DNA from 3 places in the Nicoliella sp. ESL1113 genome. Region 1 is predicted to be linked to each of the others. Evidence: predicted binding sites of a transcription regulator. Region 1 holds the regulator's gene; each other region holds the start of a gene.
What was found. The regulator NrdR, encoded in region 1, represses ribonucleotide reductase genes. The targets are predictions, from matches to a motif close to ACACNATATATNGTGT.
Positions count from the first base shown of each region.

Region 2: nrdD (anaerobic ribonucleoside-triphosphate reductase) is a predicted target of NrdR. The motif match lies at 3,041-3,056, and genes of this name have one in related genera.
Region 3: pnuC (nicotinamide riboside transporter PnuC) is a predicted target of NrdR. The motif match lies at 2,482-2,497, and genes of this name have one in related genera.

Region 1 covers NZ_CP196387.1:1,012,487-1,018,012, forward strand. Annotated here, with positions in the region: gene dnaI (primosomal protein DnaI) at 132-1,046, opposite strand; gene ACSYTJ_RS04270 (DnaD domain protein) at 1,067-2,473, opposite strand; gene nrdR (transcriptional regulator NrdR) at 2,473-2,958, opposite strand; gene coaE (dephospho-CoA kinase) at 2,977-3,567, opposite strand; gene mutM (bifunctional DNA-formamidopyrimidine glycosylase/DNA-(apurinic or apyrimidinic site) lyase) at 3,560-4,399, opposite strand; gene polA (DNA polymerase I) at 4,414-5,526, opposite strand, start outside.
Region 2 covers NZ_CP196388.1:235,238-240,763, reverse strand. Annotated here, with positions in the region: gene proC (pyrroline-5-carboxylate reductase) at 1-523, opposite strand, end outside; gene ACSYTJ_RS07875 (GRP family sugar transporter) at 639-1,520, opposite strand; gene ACSYTJ_RS07870 (YczE/YyaS/YitT family protein) at 1,781-2,752, shown strand; gene nrdD (anaerobic ribonucleoside-triphosphate reductase) at 3,086-5,272, shown strand; gene nrdG (anaerobic ribonucleoside-triphosphate reductase activating protein) at 5,217-5,526, shown strand, end outside.
Region 3 covers NZ_CP196387.1:24,403-29,928, reverse strand. Annotated here, with positions in the region: gene ACSYTJ_RS00125 (HpaII family restriction endonuclease) at 1-768, opposite strand, end outside; gene ACSYTJ_RS00120 (DNA cytosine methyltransferase) at 785-1,945, opposite strand; gene pnuC (nicotinamide riboside transporter PnuC) at 2,512-3,234, shown strand; gene ACSYTJ_RS00110 (deoxynucleoside kinase) at 3,266-3,886, shown strand; gene ACSYTJ_RS00105 (LysR family transcriptional regulator) at 3,926-4,804, opposite strand; gene ACSYTJ_RS00100 (DUF2000 family protein) at 4,932-5,339, shown strand; gene ACSYTJ_RS00095 (metal ABC transporter solute-binding protein, Zn/Mn family) at 5,398-5,526, opposite strand, start outside.

The DNA.
Region 1 (5,526 bases):
TTCAGCAAATGCCCCTCTTCCCTAATAAATTTGGATTCGCAAATCATGTCTTCAAACACTTTTAGCTAGTAAAGATTTTTCAATTATCATTAAACTATTATTTAGCAATAATGTCAAGTAAAACACCTAGCTTACTGCAAACGCATATTTTTACCATCCATCTGGTACTCATTCGCTAGAAAACGAATTCTTTGCATAATTCTTCCAGAACGGACCTTATCTTCTTGATTCCGTTTATCGTAGGGTAAATGATCTTCTTCTAGGGCATTCATCGAATAATTTGAGCTAAATAGTGTCGGCAACTCATTTTGCATTCGATACTCTAAAATAACTCCCAATACTTCATCTCGAATCCATTCAGAAAGCACGTCGGCTCCAATATCATCAATCATTAAAATTGGGGCCTTCTTGACTGAATCAATTTTAGCACCAGTCGTATTAAATTGAATTGAATTTTTTAATTCAACCGTGAAACTAGGAAAGTTAATCAAAGTCGAAGATAAGCCTTTTTTAGCAAGCTCATTTGCGATTGCTCCGAGGGTATATGTCTTACCAACCCCAAACGTTCCCCAAAGATACAGCCCCTTAACAAATTGATCAGGATGATCAGATAAACGATGGATAAAATCCATTGCAACTTCTAGGAGGTGCACCCGTGCGTCACTGCTCATTAGATAACTGTCAAAACTAGCATCACGAGTTTGCTTTGGCATTGCAATCGACTTAACCCGATCCTTCATTGCCTTCGTCTTTTGTTTTTCAATCGTCGCTAGGGTCGGTGAGTAGGTAATATCGATCAACTTCCCATCAAATGTCAATTGTGGTTGATATCCAGGGATCATTTCCCCACCGCGTGATAACTTATTCTTTTGTTGAACGTATTCATAAATGCGGGAGGCAGAATGGCGAACCGCATCGTTACTAATATGATGTTCATTAATAAACTTTTGAACATCAGGATCAGAGCAAGCTTGATTCATTAAATCACGGTAACTACTTTCATTGCCAGTATGATTTTTCAACACGTTCTGTAATTCTTCTTCCAACTTTTTAATATTTACACCCCCTAATTATCTTCACGGAATTTTCTAAGCATTTCCTTGCCCTTCTTTAGGCTTTCCTCACTGATTGGCTTTACATCGGGTTGATAGTCCTTTCTTAGCCAATATGGGACCGGCTTTTTGACCATTGGTTGCTTTCTGCGATAGCCACCATTTCCCTGAAAATTACGGCTACCATTATTACTGCTAGCCTCTTTTTTACGATTGTAATCCTTAATGGCAAGCATTGCATCCCGCGTCGTTTTAACATGATATTTTTGAACCCACTCGTTTGCGATTCGTTCAAAGCTATCTTGATAAAGCTGGGTTTTGTTCATATCCACCAAAATGTGGTAGACCAACATATTGATTACGCTCGTGTTCATTACGTTACGGTTCAACATTTCTTCAATCATTTTATTTTCAGAACTGGAGGGAAAACCACCCAGTTGATGTTTTAAATTCTGTAAAAATTGAAGTGGTGGAAATTGACTTACATTTTTTAATAGTAATTTTTCCTGATCACTAAAATCATCATTTTGAGTTTCAGCATCATTATTAGCATTTTGATTAGGTGGCACCGATTGTTTTACTGGCGCTTTTTGATACATCCGATTGACCAAAATCTTTAATTTTTCAGGATCAAAAACATTGTTCTTAATGTTAGTCGACTGAATGATCAACCTAGCCAATGCGAGCTCGTCAATGCCATACAAACGGTGTTCATTCAAGATTAAATTATAGTTCTTTTTCACCTGATCAATCCGCACATACGACTTTGCAACACTGTCTAAGACCAATTGAAAATCAAAATCATCACTAGCCGCTAATTGAGGCTGTGAATTAGGGGTTGGTTTCTGGGTATCATTCAAATCGTATTCTTGCTTTAAATTACCAATCGTATTCGGTTGATTGGTGAGTTGATCAGCATCGATCTGAAATGAATCCAAGAAATCTTGAGTAATTTCTGACGCATGTTCCATTGGAAAGGGCTTGATCAAAAGACGGTCGGCAAGCTCGTGATACATCTTTTCACCAATGTTTTCCAATAGTGCCAAGCTTAATAAATCGTCATTAAAAAACTGGCGATTCGTTAGTGGGGGCACTAGTTGATATAACATTATCGGTTTAGCATCCGTTGGTTGCACGAACGTTTTCAAAAGCCCCGCCCCTTCTAATTTGATGCGACATTCCGTAAACTCCCTAAAATCAAATTGAAGAAACGAAAATAAGTCATAGTGAGAGCGTTGTCTATAATCAACCTTTTGTTCATTACTATATCTCCAAAACAAGCGAATCAATGCAGTCGCATTGCAGCCAATTATTGGTTGATACAACAAATCAATGGATTCACTCGCTAAATCAGATAATCGTTCATTTTTAACAACAATAAAGCCTGCCTGAGGATCATTTTGTGTTAATTGATTAGCCATTATTTATCATTATCCTTTGATTCCTTATCATGATCACGGTTCATGACTTCTTTCATTTCATTATAAAATACCGTCATATCCTTAAACTGCCGATAAACACTTGCAAAACGAATATACGCAATTTCATCAACATCTGATAAAGCCTTCATCACATACTCACCAATTAGTTGGCTGGAAACCTCTGTTTCGCCGATCGATCTAACCTTAGCTTCAACTTCATCAACGATTTTAGTCATTTTATCCATTGAAACGGGTCTTTTCTCGGCAGAGCGAATAATCCCGCGTAACATCTTATCACGACTAAATTCCTCGCGATTCCCATTATGCTTAATCACTAATAGTGGTGCCGACTCAATTCGTTCAAAAGTGGTATAGCGATATCCACATTTTTCACATTCACGGCGTCTTCTAATTACAGTCCCATCATTGGTAGGTCTGGAATCAACTACCTTTGAACTATTTTTATGACAATGGGGACATTTCATCTTAATCACCTCATCGTTTTATCGTAATTTATCCAGTAATTTTAACACTTGTTGGCTAGTTTGACTAATCGAACCTGAGTTATTAATGACCACATCTGCTAAATTTTGCTTAATTGATTGCGGCCACTGCTTACCAATTAAACGAACTGCTTGTGTGGTGCTAATGTGATTACGCATTTTAAGTCGCGAAACTTGAATTGTTGGATCACATGTAACCATCACTACCAAATCAACATAATTTGCATACCCTAATTCATATAACAAAGGTGCATCTAAGACCACCAAGTCAATTTGTTTTAGGCTATAATCATGAATTTGATCTAAAATCATCCCACGAATGTATATATCCATCGTCCGATTCAATAACAACAATTTGGCAGGGTCTGCGAAAACGATTTCCCCCAAGCGTTTTCGATCGATGGAATATTCGCCCGCAATCTCTTTGCCAAATTCTTCTACAAGCTCATTATAACAATCGGTCCCCCTTAACTGGAGGGTGTGGGCAATTGCATCCGCATCGATAATTGGAACGCCATGGGCTGACAATTCCCTACTAACGGTGGATTTACCAGTCCCAATGCTACCAGTTAAGCCTAATAACTTAGTCATTAGCACTTACGATTCGTTGACAATTGGGACAAAAGCTAGTCCCCCGTTGAGCAACTTTGATTTTTTCAATTGGGGTTCCACAACGTTCACAAGGTTGGCCCTTTTTGCCGTACACATGCAATTGACTTTGGAACTGGCCTGCTTCACCAAAGGCATTCGAATAAGAATGAACGGTCGTTCCATGACCCTTAATTGCCAGGGCAATTTCTTTAATAATATTCTTCCGTAATTCGCTGATCTGTTCATCTGAAATCAAATTAGTCTGTTGTTCTGGATGAATTTTACTCATCCAAAGGACCTCATCAGTATAAATATTACCTAATCCAGAAATATGGTCTTGGTTCAATAAAAATGGCTTGATTTTCCCACGACTTTTATTCATGATCCGTTTCATGTAATCAAACGTTAAATCTGATTCGGTTGGTTCGGGACCAATCGTTCCTAATCCTGAAAGGGTCTTTTCGTCACCATTTTTAATTAAATACATCCGACCGAATTTCCGACTGTCGTTATATCTTAATTCCCGACCATCGGCCAAATGCATAATAATATGGGTGTGCTTACTAGGCTTAGTGCCGTCTTTTTCAACGTCGTACTTACCTTCCATTCGTAAATGTGAAACAACGGTGTGCCCATTGTCCAACCTAAATAATAGGTACTTCCCCCGTCTGTCAATCTTAGTAATTGTACTATCAGTTAGGCAGTCGATAAATGTTTTCGGTTCTACGTTTAGCATCTTAGGGTAAATTACATCAACACTTTTGATGTGAGCACCCTTAACTAATTCGGTCAGTCCCTTACGGACGGTTTCAACTTCTGGTAATTCTGGCATTTTTTAACCTCTCTTTATTTACTTGCATCGTACCAAGTAGCGCCAAAGTGACTAGCTACCTTTAGCGGTACATGTAACTTAACTGCGGAATCCATTACCTTAGGAACCAGCTTTTCGAGAACGGGAATTTCTTCCGCTGGGGCCTCAAAAACTAATTCATCATGGATTTGTAATAACATCTTTGCTTGCATCCCACTAATTGCTTTTTCCATATTAATCATCGCAATCTTAATAATATCAGCGGCACTTCCCTGAATTGGTGAGTTCATCGCCGTCCTTTCAGCAAATGAACGAAGGTTGAAATTACGAGAATTAATATCTGGCAAATAGCGCCTACGGTTGGTCAGCGTTTCAACATACCCCTTTTCATGGGCCTGTTCAACTGAATCTTGCATATATTTGTGAACGTTTGGATATTCAGCAAAGTACTTCTCAATGAACTGTTTAGCATCAGCACGGCTAATCCCTGTATTACGAGCTAATCCGTAGTCACTGATTCCATAAACAATCCCAAAGTTAACGGCCTTAGCCTGTCTTCTTAAATTAGGGGTCACTTCATCGTTAGAAGTCAATCCAAAAATCCGCCGAGCAGTTGAAGCGTGAATATCATCATTGTGCAAAAATTCGTCTTGCATATTGGTATCACCACTGATCGATGCCAAGACCCTTAATTCAATTTGTGAGTAATCAGAAGTAAAGATCTGCCAATCGGGATGGCTAGGGACGAACGCGCGTCTAATCTGGCGGCCTTCATCAGTCCGAATCGGAATATTTTGTAAGTTCGGATCAACTGAAGACAGTCTTCCCGTTTGTGTTAAAGTCTGCAAATAACGCGTATGGACCTTATTATCTGCGGGTGAAACTACTTTTAGGAGTCCATCAACATAAGTCGATGATAGTTTCGCTAATTGACGATATTTTAAAATATCATCAACGATTGGCGCATCAGGAGCTAACTTTTCTAAAACGTCCACTGAGGTGGAATAACCCGTCTTAGTTCGCTTAATAACTGGTAATTTTAATTTCTCAAATAAAATGGTGCCGAGTTGTTTGGGTGAGCCAATATTAAATTCTACGCCAGCTTCATTATAGATGGCCTGTTCAAATTCGGCAATCCGCTCAGATAG
Region 2 (5,526 bases), on a different replicon from region 1:
CTACAAATGCAGGTCCACAACCACCGATCGTTCCAATAATTCCTAAATTAGCTTCTTTGGTGACTATTACGTCCCCTAATAAACTTAAAACTTCATTGGTGGTTTTTTGATCTTCCTTACTAACATCGTATGCAAAGCTCGTTGCAATCGTTCCATGATTAACTGAGACTGGAGTGTTTGGAATAATTGCAGCGATTGGATTGTTAGGAAGTGCCATTTTTACTTCAGTAATTCTGATTCCCCCTGCTGCAGAGATAATAATCGTATGGTTGCTAATCCCATTTAATTGTCTAATTACCTTTACGTTAATATCAGCTGGGACGGTAGAGATAACAACGTCTAATCTTTGTTTTTTGAATTCACTAGGGTCATTAAATAGATTAAACCCCAGCTTTTTTTGAAGTGCTTCAACACGTGGATTAACTGGATTTAAAGCAAAAAGATTGTTTGAATCCAGTTTATTTGTGAATCCTTTTAAAATTGCACTACCCATGTTACCGACTCCTAAAATTCCAATTTTCATGTAGATCCCTCCAATTTTTTATTACTATATTAATGATACTACACTATTAGATTGAAAGGCGCTAAAAAAGTCATCATTGAATTTAATCAATGATGACTTAATGATAACAAATCTTTTATTTACCTAATGATCCAGTAATGATACCACCAACAACAACGATAACTAGTCCGATAGTAACATAGGTGAGACCCTTTTTACTTTTCTTTTCGCCTAGCAATAAGATTCCACTTAAAGTCGAAACGATTACGCTCATTTGAGAAAGTGTAAACCCAGTTGCAATTCCGTTGACTTTAGCTGAGTACATATAAACGGCAGTTGCGATTCCGAAGTCGATTCCTACAGCAATGTTAGCAATCGAACGCTTGTCTGTTAGGGGGTTCGGTTCGTTCTTATCACGGTAAAAGAATGAAATAATAATTGATGCAATTACCATTCCGATTGCTTGAGGGAAGAAAGCACTCCAACCATCTACAACCGGAATTTGAGGAAGAGCTGAGAAACCAACGTAGCCGATCGTTCCTAATAGTAAAACCATGGTTCCCCTTCTTAGGACTGCAGGATCGAGTCCCTTACTTGCATCTTCTTTATCAGTCTTGGTAGTGAACAAAATTCCAATCATGATTAGAATCAAAGCAAGAAAACCAAATATTTTATCAGTTCCAGTTGCCCACTCTCCGAAGAAAAGCACTCCCACTACTGATGTTCCGACTAGCTGAGCACCAGTTGAGATTGGCATTGCTCTTGAAACCCCAATTTCTGGGAACGACCAGTATTGTGATAATTGTCCACAGGCCCAACATGCACCAGAAATTAAACACCAGATAAATGCACTTGATGATAGTTGTGGATGTTTGAACAATGCAATTACGATCGCAACGATCAAGGCACCATAGGTATTACCGACTAGCTGGTTGATCGGTCTACCACCAGTTTTACCAGCGATTAAGGGCATCAATCCCCATAGCGCAGCTGGCACTAACCCAATTAAAATATTCATTTGAAAAACTCCCTTATAATAATAACATTTCGAATTTAAATTTATGAATATAATTGTATACCCTTTTTTGACAAAGGTAAAGGAATCTTTAGAAAAAAAGCGCTTACAATTGCATAAAAACAACGATGAAAACGCATTCATAACAGCGTTTTGAAAGCGTTCACAAAAGCTTGAAAAATATTTGTAAGCGCTTTTTTAAAAAAAAGCTGGAAAGTGTTATATAATAGAATTGCAAATATTAATTAAGGGAGTTGATTTAATTGGCAGGATTTAAAGCTGTCAGTGCTCAATCAGAAGACGACTTTGATAAACAACCGCAAAAAAATCATAAATTTATCAATATTACATTAAGATCGATAATGTCATTTGTTGGAATTGCCATTCTTTCCATGGGGGCAGCGTTTTTAAAGCAAGCTAACTTAGGGATGGATCCATTTACTGCGATGAATATTGGTTTTTCAAACTCGTTGCACATAGAATTAGGTTCATTTCAATTGATGGTCAATGGATTACTATTTATTTTAGTGCTGATATTCGATCGCAAGCAAATTGGGATTGGAACGATTTTGAACATGGTGTTAGTAGGTTATGAAATTCAGTGGTTCTCATCATTATATGGGATTATTTTTCCTCATGGTGGTGGAATCTATGTCGTTATTGTTGATGTTATTGCTGGATTGATTTTATTTACATTAGGAACATCAATATATATGTCGCCATCTTTAGGAGCTTCTCCGTATGATGCGATCGCACCAATTTTTTCTAGTCGGTTGCACATTAAATATCAATTAGTTAGAAATATTCAAGATGTTTTCTTCATGGTCCTTGCATTTGTTGCCCATGGAGCCGTTGGGGTTTTAACATTAGTGGTTGCCTTCTTTGCTGGACCACTGATCAACTATTGGAACCAACACTTTAGTCAACAATTGGTTTACCATATCGATCACTTTAGTACTGAACCAACCATTAAGAATGCGAGTTCAGGAATTGCTGGGGTCGGTAAAATGGGTTATAGTATGTTTATCCATGCTTATCAACAGACATCATTTGTTGAACAACACTTAGCAGGATACTCCGATGAAGAATTGATCGAATTGACTCACAACACTCAGAGATCAATTGAAAGATCCGTTAAATTACAGCGTAATCTTCAAGCACGTTTAGATGCATTGAAGCAAGAAGCTAACAAACGGCATATTAAGGTCCCTAAGTTGGATGAGTACGAAAAATAAACAAATTAATTAATAACTTAAAAGCCAGTCACTTAATTGTGGCTGGCTTTTTTTACATAGAAATGAAACACATTCTGTTAATTTGTGAAATTATAATCAATATTAGACGATTGATTAATGCAAGGGGTTTAAATATCGCTTACAACTAAAAAAATTTTTTCAAAAAATATTGCAGTGACCCAAATATTATTATACCAATTCCAAGCCACATTAGATTGTAGACTAACTTTTGGTTTTGAATGGGCTTGGACTTGATAACACTATATATGTGCTTTATCTTTATATGTAGCACTATATATAGAATATCAAATTCAAGAAGGGTCATGATTGAAAATGCGATCTGAAAAAATCAACCAAGTGATAGTCATTAAACAAAGTGGCGAAAAAACACCATTTTTTAGTTATAAATTAGATTATTTATTTAATCAATTAGCTATTAATGAAGATCTAAAAAGCCAATTTTATAATTCATTATTAACGGCTGTAAGTAATAATGAATTAAAAACCAGCATAATTCGTGAATGTTTTAACAATTTATTGTCTAATAATAAATTATATGATAAATTACAAAAGTATCAAAAATATTATAAACAAGATCAAAAAAGATGGCAGGAAGCAACTGATATTGATCAGAACCTCAAACAGTTGTTTGATAAGAACGCTAGAGTTGTTCATGAAAATGCGAATAAGGATAGTAACGTATTCAATACTCAGCGTGACCTACAAGCGGGACGGGCAAGCAAGGCGATTGGATTAAAAATGCTACCACCATTAGTTGCGAAGGCCCATTTACGTGGTGATATTCATTGGCATGATCTAGATTATTCACCAGCAACCCCTGAAACTAATTGTTGTTTAGTTGATTTTGCGAACATGTTGAACAATGGGTTTAAGATTGGAAACGCAAAGGTTGCTTCCCCAAAGTCGATTCAGACTGCCACCGCTCAAGTTGCCCAAATTATTGCTAACGTTGCTTCACTGCAATACGGTGGAATTTCATTTGATCGAGCTGATGAAGTACTCGCTCCGTTTGCAAAGTTAAACTATCAAAAACATATTCTGGAAGCTAAAAAGTGGGTTGTTAAAGATAGACAGGAAGAATATGCGCGTCAACGCACCCAAAAAGATATTTACGATGCGATGCAAGCTCTTGAATATGAAATTAACACGCTCTATTCTTCTCAGGGCCAAACTCCTTTTACAACGGTTAGTTTTGGTTTAGGAACGAATTGGTTTGAAAAAGAAATTCAAAAGGATATTTTCGAAATTAGAATCAAGGGGCTTGGTGTCGAGCAACGCACTGCAATCTTTCCTAAACTGACCTTTACTTTGAAACGAGGTTTAAACCTAAACCCGAGCGATCCTAATTATGACGTTAAGCAACTGGCGGTGGAATGTGCCACAAAACGGATGTATCCAGATATATTGAATTACGATACTTTATCCGATATTACTGGTAATTTTAAGGCGCCAATGGGATGTCGATCATTTTTGCCAAAGTGGGTAGATGAAGATGGACATGAAATCAATGCTGGTCGGATGAACTTAGGGGTAGTTACGGTCAATTTGCCGCGAATCGCACTTTATGCGAATGGAAGTAAATCAGCATTTTGGAATATTTTTAGGGATAAAATGCGAATTGTACATGAAGCATTAGCCTATCGTATCAAGCGCTGTACTGAGGCAAAACCTTATAATGCCCCACTGCTTTATAAGTACGGTGCATTTGGCAAAAGGTTGCGTGATGATGATAGTGTGGATGAATTGTTTAACCATGAGCGAGCAACTGTGTCAGTAGGTTACATTGGCCTATATGAAGTTGGAACGAGCTTTTTTGGTCCGAATTGGGAACGTAACGAAACTGCCCATGAATTCACTTTAGAAATCGTTAAGCAACTGAACCTACTATGCCAAAAATGGTCGCAGCAAAGTGGCTATCACTATAGTTTGTACTCTACGCCAGCTGAATCCTTAACCGATACGTTTTGTCAGGATGATATCGATAAATTTGGCAAAATCGATTCAATTACTGATAAGGAATACTACACAAATAGCTTTCATTATGACGTACGCAAAAATCCGAACCCATTTGAAAAATTAACCTTTGAAGAAGCATATCCACATTATGCTTCAGCGGGATTTATTCATTATTGTGAATATCCAAATTTAAAGCAAAATCCTAAGGCACTGGAGGCTGTTTGGGATTGGGCATACGATCACGTTGGTTATCTAGGAACCAATACTTCAATTGATCAATGCTTTAAGTGTGGCTTTAAGGGTGATTTTAATGCAACTGCGAAGGGATTTGTTTGTCCGCAATGTGGCAATCATGATCCCAGGTATTGTGACGTCGTTAAGCGAACTTGTGGTTATTTAGGTAATCCACAAGCGCGGCCAATGGTTCACGGGAGACATGTAGAAATCTCAGCGCGTGTAAAACATATGACAGGAGGAATGATCAAAAATGCGGCAGAACATGAAAGGGCCAAACAATCCGACACCCAAAGAATGGCGCGCTAATAAATTGAGTTTGCAATACGTTGCAGATTATAAGCCGTTCAATTTTGTAGATGGCGAGGGCATTCGGTGTAGCTTATACGTTAGTGGATGTTTATTTTATTGTCCTGGTTGTTACAATGTAGCAGCACAAAATTTTCACTACGGTCAACCTTATAGTCAACAGCTAGAGGATCAGATCATAAACGACATGCAAAAGCCATATGTTCAGGGCTTAACTTTACTGGGTGGAGAACCCTTTTTGAATACACAGGTAT
Region 3 (5,526 bases), 560 kb from region 1:
ATGAAAATTATCACAATAATAATCTACAACCTTAGAGATCTTTTTGCCGCGTACAAAATAAGAACAATAAAATAAATCAGCTAAAATGCTAGGCATTTCCGAATCTATCATTTTTAAATTAAATTCAAAGGTGCTTGAGTTTAGATTATTAAATGTTAAATTGATATTTTTACTTTTTAATCGATTTATTTTGTCTAATATAGTTCCTTTGGCGTTGAGAGCGTCCAATTCGGTGGGGGTTAAATTATTGGTTAGTTCCTTAGAAGGCTTGTAATTAATAATCGTTTGTTGTGATGCGTTTAAAAGGGTGGGGCGGCTACCTAAATAAGATTTAATACTAAAGCCGATTGTTGGTTCTGTATTTGTGAATGGATCGTGTATTTTAATATCGATATCACTTTTTAACTTGCTCTTTGCTTTTAAACTATCTAGCTTTACTGATTTAAGAAAGTCTTCAACGGCTGGAACTTCGAAATTTCCCTTTTTGCTTAATAATTTGTCTAATAAAAAATTCGAATAATGTAAGAACTGATTTTTGTTAACTGAAAATGAAGGCTTGTCTTTTTCTTGAATGTGAATTTCTGGATCTTGGCTGGTTATTTCATAAATAACATCTGGTTTAATAATTGCCTTGATTGTGAAAAATTGGTTAGGGATAGAATTTAAATTATTATCGGCTATGTTTAAAGTTCCGTTTGATGATAACAACCTAAGGAAAACATAGGATTCAGACCATTCTCCAATATTGAATTTTTTATAGTTTGTCATTACTAATCATGGCTTTCTATATTAGATTTAACTGGATAGTAGCATGGTTTCCCTTGACGTCTATTTTTTTGTTTCGCAAAACATCTTTTATGTTTTTGGAAACTGCTTTAATCATTGGGATTGAAACGCTGTTTCCCATTTGTCTGTACATTTGGGTTCTTGAAACTGGAATTATGAAATTATCTGGAAAACCTTGTAACCTCTTACATTCTAGTTCTGAAAGTAACCTTATTCCAGTTTCACCACCCTTTACAAACGTCCCCGTTAATCGTTGTATTTTGTGATAGCTAGCGTTTAAAGTTTTTGCGTATTTTTTAGTGTTTTTATCTACGACAAATGGATGCCCGTCATCCTTTTTGAATAAGTAGTTTTTTTGCAAATTTTTAGAGATTGAATATCCAGTGGGGTTATCCTCTAATATTTCCCCAACGTAAGTGTTTTGATCATTACTGTCTGGGAAGTAAAAATTAGAGCTATCGATGTCTTTTCTGAAACCGACAATTATTACCCTTTTTCTGGATTGGGGAGATCCATAATCGGTTGCTTGTAAGACCTTGTGGTAGACGTTATATCCACTATCTACTAGTGATTGCCTAATTATCTCGAATGCTTGCCCCTCTTGGATCGTTAATAAGCCGGGAACGTTTTCTAAAAGAAATGCCTTGGGTTTGTGGTGCTTAATAATTCTTAGGACATCAAAAAATAATGTGCCTTGCGTTTTGTGCTTAAACCCTTCTCTTTTACCGATACTGCTGAATGGCTGACAAGGAAAGCCGGCTAATAATACATCAAAATTTGGGATATCCTCAGCTTTGATTTTAGTAATATCACCGAATGGTTTTTCTTTAAAATTGGCCTCGTAAGTTTGCACTGCAAATTTATCCCATTCGCTTGAAAAAACACACTGAGTTTGTTTATCGTTTTCACTAAATCCTAATCTAATTCCACCGATTCCAGCAAAAAGGTCGATATACCTTATTTTTTGGTCATGACGGTCTTCGATATCATCATTGTTTGCTACTTTCTGATCTTGGTTTGTGTATTTATTTAAAATGTAATTTACCTTTTCAGAGAATGTTTTAATGCCATTTATGTTAGTGCCATTAATTTCTTGGTAAATTAGATCGCTTAAATAAACAGTATGGGGTTTTTTACTATTAATGTCTTTTTTAGCCATAGGGCATCCCTCCTGCGAGATTATAAAAGCCATTATATCAGCAATGTTGCAAGATTACAAACAACCAACGGCTAAAAAAGTTCCGTATGAATATTGATTCAAATTGGAGGGGCAGTTCACCACTTATTTTTGTTTCCGTTTGTGTCTTTCAATAATACTTTCACCGATTTGAATCAAAACGGCAGATACTAACCCTCGAACAGAATATCTGCCCATTTCAGAAATATAAAACTTGATGTTGTATGTATGGTTCACGATTAGATCAAACCCCCGCGCATTATAAAGATGATGAAACAGGCGATGATCATGAGGACTAGCTATAGGAAAGTGGTGCCTTTGATAAATTTCACATTATTACCTCCAGTTTTAATTATGAATAATCAGTCTAACTGGGGTTATTTTAACACAATCTGGATTTTAAAATTACCTGTTGGCGATTTAATCGTCTAAGTCCGGTGATTGAAATCGATCTTAGTTTCTGTATAATAGAACGAGTTGACTAAAATGACTAGATGTAGATATAGATAGTTATTTAAATACTATATATTGTGTTAGGAGCTTTTCAAATGAATTATTTTAAGTGGCTATGGAGCCAATTACTAGGTTGGAACGTCCAATCATACATCCTACTGTTCTTTGGGTTGGGGTTTAACTTAGCGTTAACGCTCAGCAGCCCGATTACTACGATTAGTATTGTAACTTTTATTGCTGGGGTCCTTGGGTTAACCTGCGTATTAGCGATCAACAATGCCAAACCAATCAATGGATGGTTGGGCTTGATTAGTGCGATCTTACTAATTGCGGTTGCGTTTAGCGCCAAGAACTACATGGAAATTGTGATGCAGCTCAGCTACATCGTATTGTTAGATGTGCCAGTCCTGTTAATGCCGAGCTGGAATCAAGATGCTGAAAACAAGATTTCTGGCCTGCGGGGCGAAAATAATGCTCAGACCTGCAAGAACTGGTTGCCATACGTAATTGGCTTTGTTATTGTCGTATTGATCATGCACACGTTATTGACCAGTTTAACTGATAGTCCACGGCCATTGATCGACTCGATTTCAGCAACGACTGGGATCATGGGTGCAATCTTAACCACCTTGAAGAAACGCGAAACCTACTACTTCTGGTTGGCACAAGGGGTGCTATCAGTGATTCTGTGGGGAATTACCGCTGCGCAGGGGAGTGCTTCACCAGTCCTATTCGTAACCTACATGCTCTACATCGGTAATGATATCTTGGCGTTTACCAAGAGTCCATGGTTTGCCAAGCGTTTAGCAACTAAGTAATCACTTAATTTGAAAGGGGTAGGTTATGACAATGATCGTATTAGCAGGAACCATCGGTGCGGGCAAGTCATCGTTGACCGAACGGCTGTCCAAACACCTGGACACCAAGGCGTTTTATGAACCAGTTGGCGACAATCCTGTGTTGCCACTGTTCTATCAGGATAAGCAAAAGTACGGCTTTTTGCTGCAAATTTATTTTTTGAACAAACGCTTTGAGATGATCAAAAAGGCGCAACAAGATGATAATAACGTGTTAGACCGTTCGATTTACGAAGATGCGTTGTTCACCGACTTGAATCACAAGTTGGGCAACATCAATGACACTGAAGCCGCTGTTTACCATGACTTGTTGGACAACATGATGGAAGAATTGCCATACGCAGCCAAAAAGAAGCGGCCCGATCTGTTGGTCTACATTGAAGTCAGTCTGGAGACCCAGTTGAAACGGATTCGTCAACGGGGACGAGACTTTGAACAGTCTGATGACCTGTTGGACTACTATCGCGAACTGCGGGTGGCTTATCAACATTGGTTTGAGAACTACGAAATTAGTCCCAAGTTGAAAATTAATGGTGACAAGTACGACTTTGTGAATAATTCGGCTGATTTACAAGCGGTGTTGAAGCAAATTGATGCTAAATTAAAACATTAAAAAATAGATTGGCACTCATTTTTGAGGACCAATCTATTTTTAGTTAATGCCAACTTTATTCAATAAATCTAAAAATAAATTCATTGCCGGATTTATCCACTTATTTTGATTATAAAGCACGACTGCTTGGAACTGATAATCATGAATTTCAGTATTTAATTCTATTAAATCACCGCTAGCCAGTTCTTGTTGCAAAGTAAACTTAGGGAGGAATGCTACGCCCATGTTGCTGATGACACTTTTTTTAATTGCTTCAATACTCCATAAATCAAGGCTGGGCATTAAATTAATATTTTGAGCTGCCAGGTATTGATTAAAGTATTTTAAATACAACGCATCTGGATCATTTTGGATGTGACAAATTGGTTTCTTTTGATTAGGGGTGATGAAATCGCGATCCTCTAAATTAAGGCCTTTAGAGCCGACTAAAGTTAATTCATATTCTGCTAGTGGCTTGATTACTAACTGATCATTATTTTTGACATGGTATGCAATCCCAATGTCGACTTGGTTCTTAATAACCTCATCAAATATGCGATAACAATTTAAGACCTTAATTGATAACTCAACATTTGGTGCTTGTTGTTTAAACGCTTTTAAAACTGGTTGTAACTTATAAGTTACTAGTGATTCAGGAACGGCGATAGCTAAAGTGCCGCTTAATCTTTCTTCGTTAATGCTCTTTAATCTTTCAAACCGATTAATAACGTCATCGATTAATGGAATCGATTGTTTACCGGCACTAGTGAGTTGCATTGATTTACCAATCTTTTCGAAAATGTGAATCCCTAATTCCTGTTCAACTTGATGAACCTGAAATGTAACGGTGGATTGGGCATACTTCAATTCTTCAGCAGCCTTACTATACGATCCAGTCTCAATTATTTTTTTGATAGTGTATAAATTTTTAATTTCCATTTTTAACATTCCTTCAATTTTATTGAAGTAAACCATTCAATATATCTATTTTACTGATATATAATAGCATGATAATCTTGGTGATAGAAACCATTAATTTATAAATAGGAACATAGGAGTGGTTATTATGGCATTTGATACAAAGATCAAGATTGCGCTTAGGGATGATTTGGAACCCTGGCAAGAATTAAATGTAAATTCCTTTTTGATGAGTGGAATTACTAGTTCTGATAACATTGTTGGTGATAACTATGTTACTAAGGATGGCTATCAATTCTTACCAATGTCTAAGCAACCAATAATGATTCATTCGGCCAGTGCAGAACAACTAAACGAGTTGCTTAAAAAAGCGGTTGATAAGGACTTTGCAATTTCTATTTTTACCAAGCCGCTTTTTAATACCTTCAACGATGATGATAATCGTGCTGAGATTGCTAGTCATGACTTAAACGATCTTGATTTAGTGGGCATTGGAGTTAGGGGTAAGAAAAATCAAGTTGATAAACTATTTAAGAAACTGCCGTTACATAAATAGGAACTGAAAAAATAGATTGGCACTCATTTTTGAGGACCAATCTATTTTTAGTTATTGCTTATTTTGCTAATCCATCGTGGATGTGATCTAAGTTCCACTTCATCATGGAGTAGTAGGTGTCACCATCGGTGCCTTCCTTCGCAAGTGAATCGGTGAAAATCTTGGAATAGATCTTGATGCCAGTTTC